2 regions of the Bacillus sp. 2175 genome follow, and region 2 is predicted to be linked to the other one. Evidence: riboswitches for the same ligand, from Rfam matches in the RefSeq annotation. Region 2 holds a riboswitch; the other holds the start of a gene.

Region 1 (6,990 bases), 240 kb from region 2:
CGAAGGGGTAATTGAGTATGTTGACACAGGTGTTGTGAAAGAAACAGGATTCCCTAAAATACTCGTAATGTTTTGATCACGAGATAAATAGTTTCCACCCCAAACGAGTTCTGCGTAAAGAATAGTACTACCAGCAGGGATATTTAAAATAGTGGTAGAACTATTTTGTGTATAGTTTAACGTTGTACCTGCAGGAAAAGTAGGTACTTGTAAAGCAGTATTCGTAGTTACGAATGCACCAATTGCACCAATTGCACCGATTGTACCAGCACGGTTTTGATTGCTAATTTTACTTAAGCCTAAAGTATTACCTGTAATAGCGAGTGCGCCGTTAGTGGTGGTAGAAAATCGATTCGTAATGGGCATGTTGTCACCTCATTTACAATATAGTCTTGGTCAAAATAACATATGTGTGTGACAAATAAAGCGAAACATGTACAAGTTGATTTCGTAATAATGATTTAAATGTCTAGATAAGGGGATGGAGTATGATTGAATTAGAAATTAGGTTGGAGCGTCTTAGGGAAGAACAAATAGGCGATATTGTAGCATTGTCTTCTTATATTGGCTGGGATTATAACAGAGAAGAAGTTGAAACAATTTTTAACTCAGGTATTGTATACGGCGTATGGAATGAGAGAAAGGAACTTATTGCTAGCGCGGCAATAATATTATATGGGGAGAAATTAGCGTCTATCGGAATGGTGATTGTACATCCAGATTATAAGGGGAGAGGGATTGGAAAGATAATAACGGAAGCGTGCGTTAAAAGCGTATCAGCTCATACTCCAATTATGCTGATTGCTACGGATGAAGGGAAACCTTTATATGAAAAGTTAGGATTTAGGGCAGTAAGTTATGTTTCTAAATACATATGTAACTCATACAATGCGAAAGATTATTGTGTAAGAAATGAAGATTATGTGATGAATTATGAAGAGGGTGATTTAGAAAAAATAATAAAAATAGATGAATATGCGTTTGGAACAAATAGAAAAGAGTTTTTAAAGAAAAGAATTATGCAAAGTGAACAGTGTATCGTTGTAAGGGACAAGGAACAAAATGTATTAGGTTACGGTTTAAGCATACAAACACCAGAAAATAAGATAATAGGGCCGGTTGTTGCTAAAAATGATGAGATGGCAATGAGAATAGTACATGATTTAGCAAGAGGGCATAATGGTAAATTAAGAATTGATGTACTAGAAGGAAAGAACGATTTCATGAAAGAATTAGAGATTGCTGGTTTTAAAAAGGTGAATATACCGCCAATTATGATGAAAAATAGTAATCGGTTAATAAACAGAAATAGTGAACTATATAGTATTGCAGCGCAAATTTTTGGATAAAAAAGAACCCTTTTAAATGAAGGATTCTTTTTTGAGCCAATTTAATCACGATATTGGTCATGAGTTGGCTGAAAGAGGTCTTCCTCGATATCTCGCACCATAGAAAAATGATCAACGTTATAATGACCGTGTAAAGTTTTATTGTGATGACCAATAATTTGTTCTGCAGACAATACGTTAGAATCAGTTGTTGAATGACCGTTTTTAATTAATGTAACGTCAAATCCTTGTACAGTTGCTGTCCTAACGGCAGTGTCAATGCAATGTTCTGTTTTACATCCGCCTATAACAATATGATTAATGTTTTCTTCTTTTAAAAGTTCAAGTAAAGAAGTACCGTAGAATGAATTGGTTGCTGCATTATTAATAAAGATTGCAGACTGGGGTACTTGAATTTGATTATGTACTTCAAATCCTTCGCCACTACCAGAAGCAACATCGATATCTCTTACGAAAACAATAAGAGCATTTGAATCTATTGCTTTCTGGAGGGCTATATTTAGTGTAGATAATAGCTCGGTTTTACGAAAAACTTCATTTTCTTGCTCATTTCCATCAATTAATTCTTGCTGAGCGTCGATAATTAATAGTGCTTGTTTCATCGTGTCTCCCCTTTAATATGAAATAAGTTCCACTGTACATATTCCTTCAGATTATTAGAAAACCCTCCATTGTAAGAGAAGTAGAAGATTGATTTACAAAGTTGTCAAAGAAATTTCATTCTCATAGCGTGTAAAAACATGTATGATAGGAGATGGAGAATTTTTGAGTAGGTGGGAATAACATGCAAACAGTAGAAGATTATCTTTCATTCTTACATACGAAAGGATTTAAATTATCAGAGGAAGCACAAGGGTTTATTATGTTTGGACAAGGATATACTGGTGCGTCTGATGGGATTGTGAACGCAGCAATAGAAGCGACAATTAAACATCAATTGCAGTTTGATGGTAGTTATTTCGTTGCGTTATTAGAACGATTGAAAGAGGAAGAAATTACAGATAAAAAAAGCGCTAAGGCTTTTATGCGGAAGTTACAAGCGTAACTTCACGCAGCCTGCGCTTCTTTTTTTGTTTTGGAAGGTAATTCAACAAAAATCATGCCTAGAAAAATACATAGACATCCGATAATAGCAGAAATAGAAAGTTGTTCATTTGCAACGAGAACGCCTGTTAATGCAGCAAAAACGGGCTCCATTGCGAAAATAATTGCTACCCTCGTTGGAGAAGTGTGTTTTTGTGCCGATGTTTGAATGAAAAAAGCAATAGATGTTGCAAACAGGGCAGTTAGAAAGAGTGCGAATAAAAAGGATTGATTCGTCCATAGTGATACTGAAAATAACTTTTCCCAATCTTCAAACAAAAAAGCGCAAATAGAAGAAAATATACCAACAGCTAATACTTGAGATGTGCTTAATAATAAAGGTGATATTTTCTTAGAAAAGAAGCCGTTAATAAGAATATGGGCAGCGAAAGCGACTGCACAACCGAGAACAAGTATATCTCCTATATTTAATTGGAAAGAATCAGCAGCTGTTAATAAGTATAAACCTGTTGTAGCTACAACAATACCAAGTACGATGAAAATGGTAGCTTTTTGTTTTAAAAAGATAAAGGAAAAGATTGGGACCATAACAATGCTTAGCCCAGTTAAGAAACCTGCTTTTGAAGATGTTGTATAGAGTAAGCCAAATGTTTGCAATAAATAACCGACAAATAAGAAGAACCCAACTATTAATCCGGCTAAACTACTATGTTTTAATTCTTGTTTTGAAGTTTTCTGTGAGAAAATAATTTGAACGAATAATAAAATAATTCCAGCGAATAAAAAGCGAATACCATTAAACGTAAATGGACCAACGAAAGACATAGCGTTTTGAACGACAACAAACGTAGCTCCCCAAATAAAAGAGACAAATAATAAAGCAAGAGGAGCAATCCACTCTCTTTTCACACTCATACCCCCGTTAATTTTGTAAGATAGCTTTTCTAGCTAATTCATCAGCTACTTTATTTTGACTACTTGGAATCCACTTAATAAAAAAGAGATCGAAGTTTTTTATGTACTGCAGTGCTTCATCTAAAAGAGGTGCAAATATTTTATTTTTTGCGTATTCTTTTTCAACAGCCCGTTCGACAAGCTGGGAATCTGTACGAAAAGAGACAGTGCTATAATTATGCTCGATGCAATATTTTAATGCTAGAAGTAAAGCGCGGTATTCTGCTTCATGATTGGACATTGTTCCAAGTGGTACTGATAATTGTACAGGCGGCTGAACGCCTTTAATAAACACTCCTGCACCAGAAGGACCAGGATTTCCTTTTGATGCACCATCAATATATACTTCAATCAAAATGAGAAACCTCCAAATTATAAGATTATCCCCTACTTAAATATTTTTTTGAAGTAGGGGATAGGGTAGTTATCCGATTGTGATGCTGTAACGACATGTAAATGTTTCATTCGCTTGTAAAGATTGAATTCCCTTTTTGTCCTTGAAATCTTTTGCTGGATTTACTTCATCAGCGATTCCATACCAAGGTTCAATACATAAGAAAGGTGCGTTATCCCCTGGTGTCCATACGCCGACAAATGGAAATCCATCAAATTCTACTTTTACAAATTTATTATGTTTATGAGAACGAATCGAAATTTCATTCGTATTCATATGTTCAAAAATAAGTGCATCATTTTTGAATAAATCGTATGTAAGTGGCAATTCAGTCGTATTTTCAGCGATTAATTGCTTTTTGTTTGAAAGATAAGGCCCTTCTAATACGCTTGTTTCTAAGCGTTCCGAACCATTAAACGATAAGTGATAATCTGTAAATGATTCACCGTCCAATAAAGGGAAGTTGAATCCAGGATGTGCTCCGATTGAGAAGAACATTTCTTTAGAAGTAGGATTGTTTACTTCATATGTTACATGAACACTTTGTCCATCTAGCTCATAAGAAACGAGTAATTCGAATTCGTATGGGTATTTTTTTAATGTTTCTTCATTACTAGTAACGATATAAGTGATCTTTGTTTCGCTTTGTTCTTTCACAGAGAAAGTAAGATCACGAGCGAAACCGTGTTGTGTTAATGAATATGGTTTACCGTCTACGTAGTATGTATTATCTACTAATCGACCGACAATTGGGAACAAAATTGGTGCACGGCGTCCCCAATAAGTAGAATCACCTTGCCATAAATATTCTATGTTGTCTTCTTTTAAGCGAACGCTCTGTAATTCTGCACCTTTGTCAGAAATGGAAACGATCACTTTTTCATTTTGAATTGTTGCTGTCATGAAGTGAAACCTCCTAAATCTTTCATATGTTTCATTATACGTTGTCTAAAAGGAAAAAGGTAGTTTATGATAGGAAATCTATTGACGAAAGAGGGGCTACCACGTAAAATATAATCTTGTTGCTAAAAAAAAGAATAACGTGGTTCGAAACCATCCCACGTAAAAAAACTAAGGAGATTTTGTCATGAATATTAGAACATTAGTCGGTAATGGTATTTTAGCGGCATTATATATTGCTGTTTCTATGCTTATTCAGCCATTTGGCTTTACAAATGTACAGTTTCGTATTTCAGAGATGTTTAATCATCTCGTTGTATTTAACAAGAAAGCAATTTACGGAATTGTATTAGGTGTATTTTTAACGAATCTCTTTTTCTCACCTATGATCGCTTATGATTTAGTATTTGGAGTAGGCCAATCTATTCTTGCGTTAGTTGCAACGATTATTTCTATGCGATTTATTAAAGGTGTTTGGGCTCGTATGATTTTTAATACAGTTATCTTTACGATTACAATGTTTATGATTGCAATTGAACTTCATCTTGCATTGGGTTTACCATTTATGTTGTCTTGGTTAACATGTGCAATCGGTGAATTTGTTGTCATGGCGATTGGTATGCCTGTAATGTACTGGATTAATAAGCGAGTACAATTTGAAAGATTTATGTAATAGATGAAAGAGCTATTCCTATAGGGATAGCTCTTTTTGCATGTGATAATATTGAATATAATTCTTTGACTCTTGATAAAATATAATAAAATAAAGTGAGGCTTTTATTAGCTGGCTACATATAAGAAGTCTTACATAAGGGGAATGTAGTATGAAATATAAAATTCATTGGTTGTATAAAACGAAGCGCGGATTGCAGACGGAATTAACAACAGAGTATATGAACATAGAAGAAATACTTCAATTTGCAGAGGATTTTGAGAAAACAGGAAGAGTAAAAGAATTTTCATTTTATGATGAAATGGACGCAGAATGGTCATTAAAAGAGATGAAAAAGTTAAGTAAGCAAGTAGAGGAAGAGCCCCAAGAAATACTCGTTTATTTTGATGGGGGGTATGATGTGCAAACGAAAGAAGCTGGCGTTGGTATATGTGTGTATTATAAAAAAGGAAATACAAACTACCGCATTCGCCGCAATGCATATATAGAAGGTATAGATGATAATAATGAAGCGGAGTATGCATCACTATTATACGGTATGAATATACTCGAGGAATTAGGGATTAAATATGAAGCAGTTACACTTCGCGGCGATTCTCAAGTTGTATTGCAGCAATTAGCCGGAGAATGGCCTTGTTATGATGAGCATTTAAACCATTATTTAGATCAAATTGAACAAAAGGCGAAGCAAATGAAATTAAAACTTGTATGTGAACCGATATCTAGAAAACAAAATAAAGAAGCACATCAATTAGCAACGCAAGCATTAGAAGGGACAGTCATTGATAGTCATAAAGAAATAACCGAATAGAGAGGTGCAAAGGTGGATAAAAAGCAACTCATTACAGAGGTAAATGACTTATTAGAAACATACTGTGAAGGATGTTTCTTGCGAGAACATAATCGAAAGACAAATAGTAAGTATTATGCTCATTCATTTTGTATAAGACAATGTACAGTTGGAGAAACATTGAAAAAGTATGGAGAACAGTTGTCATAAAAAAACATCCAGAGAAAATTCTCTGGATGTTTTTTAGTGCTTTGCTTCGTTTAATTGCTGCTCGCATTTGCTTAGTTTCTTTTCCTCGTTCATTAAAAATGGTTCATCTAAATCTACTGCAACAGATTTCATAATTTCAAGCTGTGAGCGAGCTGCTTCTACTGCAGTAGTGGCATGCTCTAATGTGTCTGGATCCATTGAAATTGTTGCAGAACCTACCATCTTTTGTGCTGTTTCTACACGGAATTTTACTTCTTCAAAATCATTTACTTCTGATCCCATTGTTACTGCCTCCTTTGTATATTGCGCATTTCACATAGTTTTTGCTCTGTAAAACGGAAATATACAAAGGAATAATAAAGGAGGTTACCAAGTAAGGTAACCTCCTGTTATATGTTGGATTAAAGTTTTACTACGTTAGCAGCTTGAGGTCCACGGTTACCTTCAGTAATGTCGAAAGATACTTCTTGACCTTCTTCTAAAGCTTTGTAGCCATCTCCTTGAATAGCAGAGAAATGTACGAATACATCGTCAGCGCCTTCCATTTCGATAAATCCAAAACCTTTTTCGTTGTTAAACCATTTTACTTTTCCTTGCATGTTATAATTCCTCCTAAAAGCGTTTACTATTTTCATTTAGTGAAATTCATTTGAAAAATAATATAAACTAAAAATGC
Region 2 (6,990 bases):
TTCTGAATATGTATAAATCACTTGCCCGCCTCGCTGTGCGTTACCAATGAAATGCTTAAAGTCTTCTCTATTTACAACAACTTCTCTGAACGTATAAAATACATCTTTCGTAACAACATACTCCTTTATTTCACCATTTTTTAGCTGATCTAAAATTGTATTTGCTAATTCTTTATCCATGTATTTCACCTCTCTGCAATATTTTATTTTATCTTATATTCTATAGGTCAACAACTGTAAATTTATCCCGCTATTTGCAGGTAGTCCGATTGGTGTTGACTACTAATCAGTCGTAGAATGAACAAAAAATCTTACTGATTAACGTTTCACTTTATCTCGTTGTTATGCCATGATTTTATTTTCGTTATTTCGCAAACAATATTGTTTTACTATATGTCCACTAAATATCATATACTAACATAGCTACTTCTCTATATCAAACATTTCGGCATTCAATTATGCAAAGTTCCATACCACTATGCTACAATATACAAATAGAACTAGGAGGGATACTATGATTCGGAAAGCAAAAAAGACAGATGCAATGGCAATAGCTCCTTTATTGTATAATGCTCTGCATGAAATTGCTGAAAAAATCACAGGTAGCACAGTTGAAGCAGAAGTATTACTAGGACTTGAGACATGGTTCTCAAAAGAAAATAACCGTCTGAGCTACGAAAACTGTTTTGTCTATGAACAAGACGAGAGTGCAGTTGGAATTATTGTCGCTTATCACGGTAGTGAAGCAACACAGCTTGACGCACCAATTGTACATCACTTAAGAGCATTACATAAAGATGAATCAATTACGTTAGAAAAAGAAGCTGAGCTTGATGAGTATTACATTGATACATTATCAGTTTCAAGTGCACACGGCGGAAAAGGTATAGGTTCTAAATTAATTGAAGCTGCCGAAATCTATGCAACTGAAAAAGGGCATAAAAAAATCGCTTTACTTGTTAATTTAGAAAACAAACGCGCCTATTCACTATACGAAAAGTTAGGTTATAAAAAAGATGAAATTGTTATGCTAGTAGGAGAACCTTATGCTCATCTCGTAAAACCATTAAACGTCAAAATTTCTATATCTTAAAAAGAAAGCACACGATTTATATAAATCGTGTGCTTTTATGTTAAATTTGTATTTAATATATTTCCATCCATCGCCTCGTGAAACGTATATGTTGTACATCCCCATGGCTCTCTGTGCAAAATAGGAGAACCAGACCATCCCATCGCTCTCAGTTCGGCACCAATCATTACATTCACATAATTATGACCTACAAGAGCTATACTTCCATGTACGAGAGCATAACGATGTAACAGGTAAGCCGCTTGCCTTACCCTCTCTCTTACTTCCTTATAAGACTCAACATCTTTATGGTAGCCAAGTATCCATAATGTTCGTCCAATGAACATCCATACCTTAATTGTGCATTTCAACCACTTCGGAGCAAAAAAGCATGAAGGAACTTCAGCTTCTCTAAAAAGAGAATTTTGCATAAAAGATAAAGAATCCGTCAATTCAGCTGCTGATTGTACAGCACGCCTTTGATCACTTGTTAAGACAAATTTCGCTGCTTCAATTGCCTCTATTGTTTCTATCGGCATTTTAGCTTTTTGTATCATTGACTCGGAATCATACTGTTTCATCCATTCGTGAAATGAATTAATTGTCATCGGTTCTCTTATACGACTTAAACAACCATGACGAATAAAAGAAATCTTCATTCTTTTCACTCTCCATTCATCACTTATGAACTCTATTATGCACTAGTTCTAAACATCATACCACGCAAGAAAATAAAGTTATATACCTTTACATCTCCCCACCACTATCATGTGTTATCGAAGCATGGATACCATCCATCCCATCAAAATATGTACTCGTATCATATTGACGAATCTTTTTTAAATGCATATAAGAAAATAAAAATAAAATTAAAGCTATAACACTCCCCACAAATTCAAACATCATTTTACCGCCTCTAATTTCTCCCACTTCAGCAGGTTATTCTACTTTTTCATTATACCTCGATATAAAGATTCTTGCATTTTTGCTATTTTTTCTAAAAAACATGGATTTTCTACATATTTTCTTACAAAAAGTGAATATTTTTCGAATTTTTACTTTGGAAACATTTACAAAGTAGGAAATATGGTTCAAAATAGGAGGAAATAAAAAAACCCAAATTTATTCTTTTTTTGGGAAAACTGTAACAAGGAGAGTTGCTTATGCAGATCGCAGAAACTGGAGATATCATCGAATTTAAAGGTGGAATGCAAGGCCGTGTTCAAAAAGTAAATCAAAACTCTGTTATTGTTGATATAACAATTATGAAGAATTTTAGAGAACTAGATATGGAACCTCTTACAGTTGTAAGTCATAAAAACTATACTGTCATTAATCAAAATGCATAATATAATAGAAAGAAAGGGCCTGTATAGTATACAGGCCCTTTCTTTCTATTAACGATTATCAATTGTTTCCGGATATAGATCGTGGTTCATCATGCGGTAGTCAGCCATTTGTTCATACTTCGTACCTGGGCGCCCGTAGTTGCAGTATGGATCAATTGAAATGCCACCACGTGGTGTGAATTTCCCCCATACCTCAATATAACGCGGATCCATTAATTTAATTAAATCGTTCATAATAACGTTCATGCAATCTTCGTGGAAATCACCATGATTGCGGAAACTAAATAAATACAACTTTAAAGATTTACTCTCTACCATTTTTTGCTCTGGAATATAGCTAATATAAATTGTTGCAAAATCTGGTTGTCCTGTTTTCGGGCATAAACTTGTAAATTCAGGACAATTGAATTTTACAAAATAATCACGGTTTGGATGATTATTATCAAATACCTCTAATATTTCTGGGCTATATTCAAATAAATATTTTGTATTTTGATTCCCTAGTAATGTTACATCTTTTAAATCTTCATCTAATCTTCCTGTCATTTTAAACATCCCTTCTCGTTATACGCCGCGCTTATTTCCCCATACTAACGCATGAAGCTGAGGCAATACTTTGGCATCATTCATCTCTTTACAATTTACAGCTTTATCAATCAGCCATTCATACTTATCTAATAAATTTTTTATAAGCATCGCATCATCCACTGTTTTTGTATCATCGTTTCCTACTTGTAAGAAAAATGGTACCTTTGGATAACGTTCGTGCATCTTAACTGCATATTCAAAATCATGATCATCGAATACTACTACTTTTAAACTAATATCTTTTCCTGCTAGTTTCTCAATAATAGCATCTAACTTATGAAAATCTGTTTTCATCGTTGAACTTGGTGGTTTTGGAGAAATTGTTACCTCATCAATTTGAAGTAACCAATCTTGCCATTTACTCCCTTGCGTTTCAATTGCCGTTCGCATTCCATTTTCTTTTAATATAGAAAGAAGAAACTCAATATTTTTCAGCAATGCCGGATTTCCACCTGAAATCGTAACATGAGAAAAATTTTCTCCTCCAATTGCAACAAGCTCATCCCAAATATCTTCTGGTGTCATCTGTCTAATTTGATCTTTAGCTGATCCATCCCACGTAAAAGCAGAATCACACCAAGCACAGCTATAATCACAACCAGCTGTACGAATAAACATTGTTTTTTGCCCTACAACCATTCCTTCACCTTGAATAGTCGGACCGAATATTTCTAAGACAGGGATTTTACTCATCAAGCATCCACTCCCGTCTTACTTCCGCATAACTAGTCGGCGTCTCAAATAGACGAACAAATTCAACGCGAGCTCCTTTATATTCGTTCACTCGATTCTCTTTTGTTAGTGCTTCTGCCATCTTTTCATAAATCCAAACGACCATATTTTCAGCAGTCGTATTCATTGCAGGTAACGTTTCGTTTAAATAACGATGATCTAGATAAATTTCGATTTCATTTTTCCAAATTTCTTTTATATCTCCAAAGTCAATTGCAAGACCTATTTCATTTACATATCCACTAATTCCAAATACAACTTTATATGTGTGACCGTGTAAGTTTTTACATTTCCCTTCATAACAGTGTAAATGGTGTGCTGCATCAAATGTAAATTCCTTGCTGACCATTACTCTTTTATTATGGTATTTGAGTTGTTTACGCTGAATATCCTTGTCCATTTTTTGCAAATTCTCTACGATGCGAAATCCAAAAAAGTTATCCATTAGTTATTCGCTCCTTCGCGTTCTTGTAGGTACGTATCTAATCCTGCTTTACGAAGTTGACATGCTGGACATTCACCGCAACCATCACCAATGATTCCGTTATAACATGTTAATGTTTTTTCTCGAACAAACTCAAATGCTCCAAGTTCATCTGATAATTTCCATGTTTCAGCCTTATCAATCCACATAAGTGGCGTGTGAATGACAAACGGGTAATCCATAGATAAATTTAAAGTAACATTTAACGATTTCACAAACACGTCACGGCAGTCTGGATAACCACTGAAATCAGTTTCACATACACCCGTTACAATATGACGTGCTCCAACTTGTTTTGCTAATACAGCAGCAAATGATAAGAAGAGTAAATTTCGTCCATCTACAAATGTCGATGGCAATTCACCTTCTTCATGTGTAATCTCCATATCCGTTCTGGTTAACGCATTTGGAGCAAGTTGATTTAATAGACTCATATCTAGTACCGTATGCTTTATTCCTAGTTCTTTTGCAATTTCCGCTGCACAATCAATTTCTAGCTTATGACGTTGATTGTAATTAAACGTTACAGCTTCTACCTCTGCAAACTGCTCTATTGCCCAAAATAAACATGTCGTACTATCTTGTCCTCCACTAAAAACAACAACTGCTTTTTCTTTTTTCATTTCACTCATTCTCCTTCTCTACTATAAATAAGAAGAAAGAACGTTCTTGAACTGTCACAATAAAAAAACAAAACAATACCTAAGGATATTGTTGTTTCCATAGTTTTTTATAGAGGGAGTTCGCGAACCTCTCCCGCGCGATGCACGGAATTTCTTCTTTCATTGACACAGCTTATTGTAACATATTGTATACTAGCGTAAAAATTTCTGATTTTTCCGCTATTTATTATTTCATTTCTTTCATTTTATAGTATGATTAATTTAATCTAAGAAGAGAGGAGGCATCCCACTGAAATCCTTTATTATTTATCTCTTTTTAAATATATTATTCATCCTGATTACAATGCTCGTATATCATTTATTTTGGAATCAAAAAGGGAAACGCTCTCCTAAATTAAATTCAGCTATATTCATTGTACTCTGTTGCCTTGCTACCGTACTCTGTATTACATTTGCAGCAAAAACAAATAATGGTTTTCAATTTGATATGCGCCATATTGTATTAATTGTCGGTACATTAACGGGAGGGCCTATTGCTGGTGGTTCTATCTTAGTTGTATTAAACATATATCGCTTATTATTAGGTGGGGTAGGTGTTTTCCCATCTCTTATCGGTTCTGTTCTTCTATTTATTGTTCTACTATTAACATATAAATTTTTTAATCAAACTTCTAATCGTATAAAAATAACACTTGCTATTATCTACAGTCTCACATACGGATTTAGTTGGATACCCTTCTTCCTTTCAAAGGTTACAAATAAGACTGATTATATACTGCATATTATTGTGTATGAGTTATGTTCAATGCTTGGTACGATTCTAATTTTATATTTACTGCACATATTACAAACTCAAGTTCGTCTCCAAAACGAACTTATAAATGCTGAAAAGTTTCATTTAATTGGTGAAATGGCAGCGTCTATCTCTCATGAAATTCGCAATCCATTAACTTCAACGAAAGGTTTTTTACAACTGTTACAATCAGATACCTGTACTGAGCAGGAACGAAAATTGTATATCGACATTGCCATTAACGGCATCGAACAAGCAAATCATGTTCTTACAGATTATTTAACCTTTGCTAAACCAAGCATTGAAAAAGAACAAACATTACAGTTAGAAGAAGAATTACTACATGCATTGTCGTTAATTACACCGCTTACTAATTTAACAAATGTACGTACTCATTATATAAAGCAAAGCACTTCTTTTTTTATCGCTGGTGAAAAGCAAAAACTAAATCAATGTTTATTAAATATTTTAAAAAATTGCATTGAGGCTATGCCAAAAGGCGGTGATCTTTATTTCACATTAGTTCCTGATCATAAGCATATTCAGTTATATATAAAAGATACAGGAGTCGGTATGGATTCAGAACAAGTAAAACGTCTTGGCTCTCCTTTTTATTCAACGAAAGAAAAAGGTACTGGACTTGGAATGATGGTCGTATTCAGTGTTGTTCAAGCTATGAATGGAAAAATTGATATTATAAGTGAAAAAGGAATCGGTACAACCTTTTTATTAACTTTTCCACTCATACAAAAAACGTGATGAAATACTCATCACGTTTTTTCTGTTCCTTCAACTAATTCAGCAAAAGCTTTCACTTTTCCGTGCGGTTGTTGATTTTCTTTACGTGCTTTCCAGGCGCGCTCTTCTTCTCGCTTCTTCTTAGACATGTTTTTTCAACTCCTTCTTTTCTTTCTCCATGTAGTATTCCAAAATAAGAAAGAAAACTATGCACGTATCAAAAAAGAAGTGGTTTCCCACTTCTTCCACTTTAGCGTTGCAAAATTGCATGTTTCGCCTCTTTTAACTGCGTAAGATGTCTTTGTTCATGCAAATCAAGAAATTGAACCCATTGATACAAATTCAGATCATTAAAAACAGGATGCTTTAATCCATTTTCAAATAAATCTTTTTCATCTATAACACTATGAAGCGCGTGTAATAGTTCTTGGCGTGAATGTTCTAGCAATTGAATTCCTTGCTGTTTTTTCATTAAAGTTTCTGTTGGTTGCATTTGCTGAGGAGCTTCTCGTTTATGTGTGCGATCAAGCGTAAGTTGGAGGTCTTTAAATGGAGTCATGTTTCTTTCCTTTTTTTGTAAAGCATATACAAGGGCAGACGTGACAGATTGT

Evidence for each region. A riboswitch is a leader RNA that binds a small molecule or an ion and turns the genes downstream of it on or off. The one in region 2 is predicted to bind preQ1.
Region 1: another riboswitch for preQ1. It lies ahead of ACXKY9_RS07455 (QueT transporter family protein); the one in region 2 lies ahead of queC (7-cyano-7-deazaguanine synthase QueC).

Annotation. Positions count from the first base shown of each region.
Region 1 is NZ_CM173819.1:1,375,555-1,382,544, forward strand. It holds partial or broken gene ACXKY9_RS07420 (cell surface protein) at 1-366, opposite strand, end outside; gene ACXKY9_RS07425 (GNAT family N-acetyltransferase) at 489-1,349, shown strand; gene ACXKY9_RS07430 (cysteine hydrolase family protein) at 1,391-1,951, opposite strand; gene ACXKY9_RS07435 (DUF6123 family protein) at 2,134-2,394, shown strand; gene ACXKY9_RS07440 (DMT family transporter) at 2,397-3,302, opposite strand; gene ACXKY9_RS07445 (reverse transcriptase-like protein) at 3,316-3,702, opposite strand; gene ACXKY9_RS07450 (aldose 1-epimerase family protein) at 3,772-4,644, opposite strand; PreQ1 riboswitch class I at 4,778-4,822, shown strand; gene ACXKY9_RS07455 (QueT transporter family protein) at 4,829-5,314, shown strand; gene ACXKY9_RS07460 (ribonuclease H family protein) at 5,466-6,125, shown strand; gene ACXKY9_RS07465 (zinc-finger domain-containing protein) at 6,138-6,314, shown strand; gene ACXKY9_RS07470 (DUF2564 family protein) at 6,348-6,596, opposite strand; gene cspB (cold shock-like protein CspB) at 6,716-6,913, opposite strand.
Region 2 is NZ_CM173819.1:1,136,757-1,143,746, reverse strand. It holds gene ACXKY9_RS06190 (hypothetical protein) at 1-180, opposite strand, end outside; gene ACXKY9_RS06185 (GNAT family N-acetyltransferase) at 515-1,093, shown strand; gene ACXKY9_RS06180 (histidine phosphatase family protein) at 1,129-1,731, opposite strand; gene ACXKY9_RS06175 (hypothetical protein) at 1,820-2,002, opposite strand; gene ACXKY9_RS06170 (YkvS family protein) at 2,236-2,421, shown strand; gene queF (preQ(1) synthase) at 2,470-2,967, opposite strand; gene queE (7-carboxy-7-deazaguanine synthase QueE) at 2,986-3,702, opposite strand; gene queD (6-carboxytetrahydropterin synthase QueD) at 3,695-4,186, opposite strand; gene queC (7-cyano-7-deazaguanine synthase QueC) at 4,186-4,848, opposite strand; PreQ1 riboswitch class I at 4,942-4,985, opposite strand; gene kinB (sporulation sensor histidine kinase KinB) at 5,192-6,400, shown strand; gene ACXKY9_RS06140 (DUF6254 family protein) at 6,412-6,528, opposite strand; gene ACXKY9_RS06135 (DinB family protein) at 6,630-6,990, opposite strand, start outside.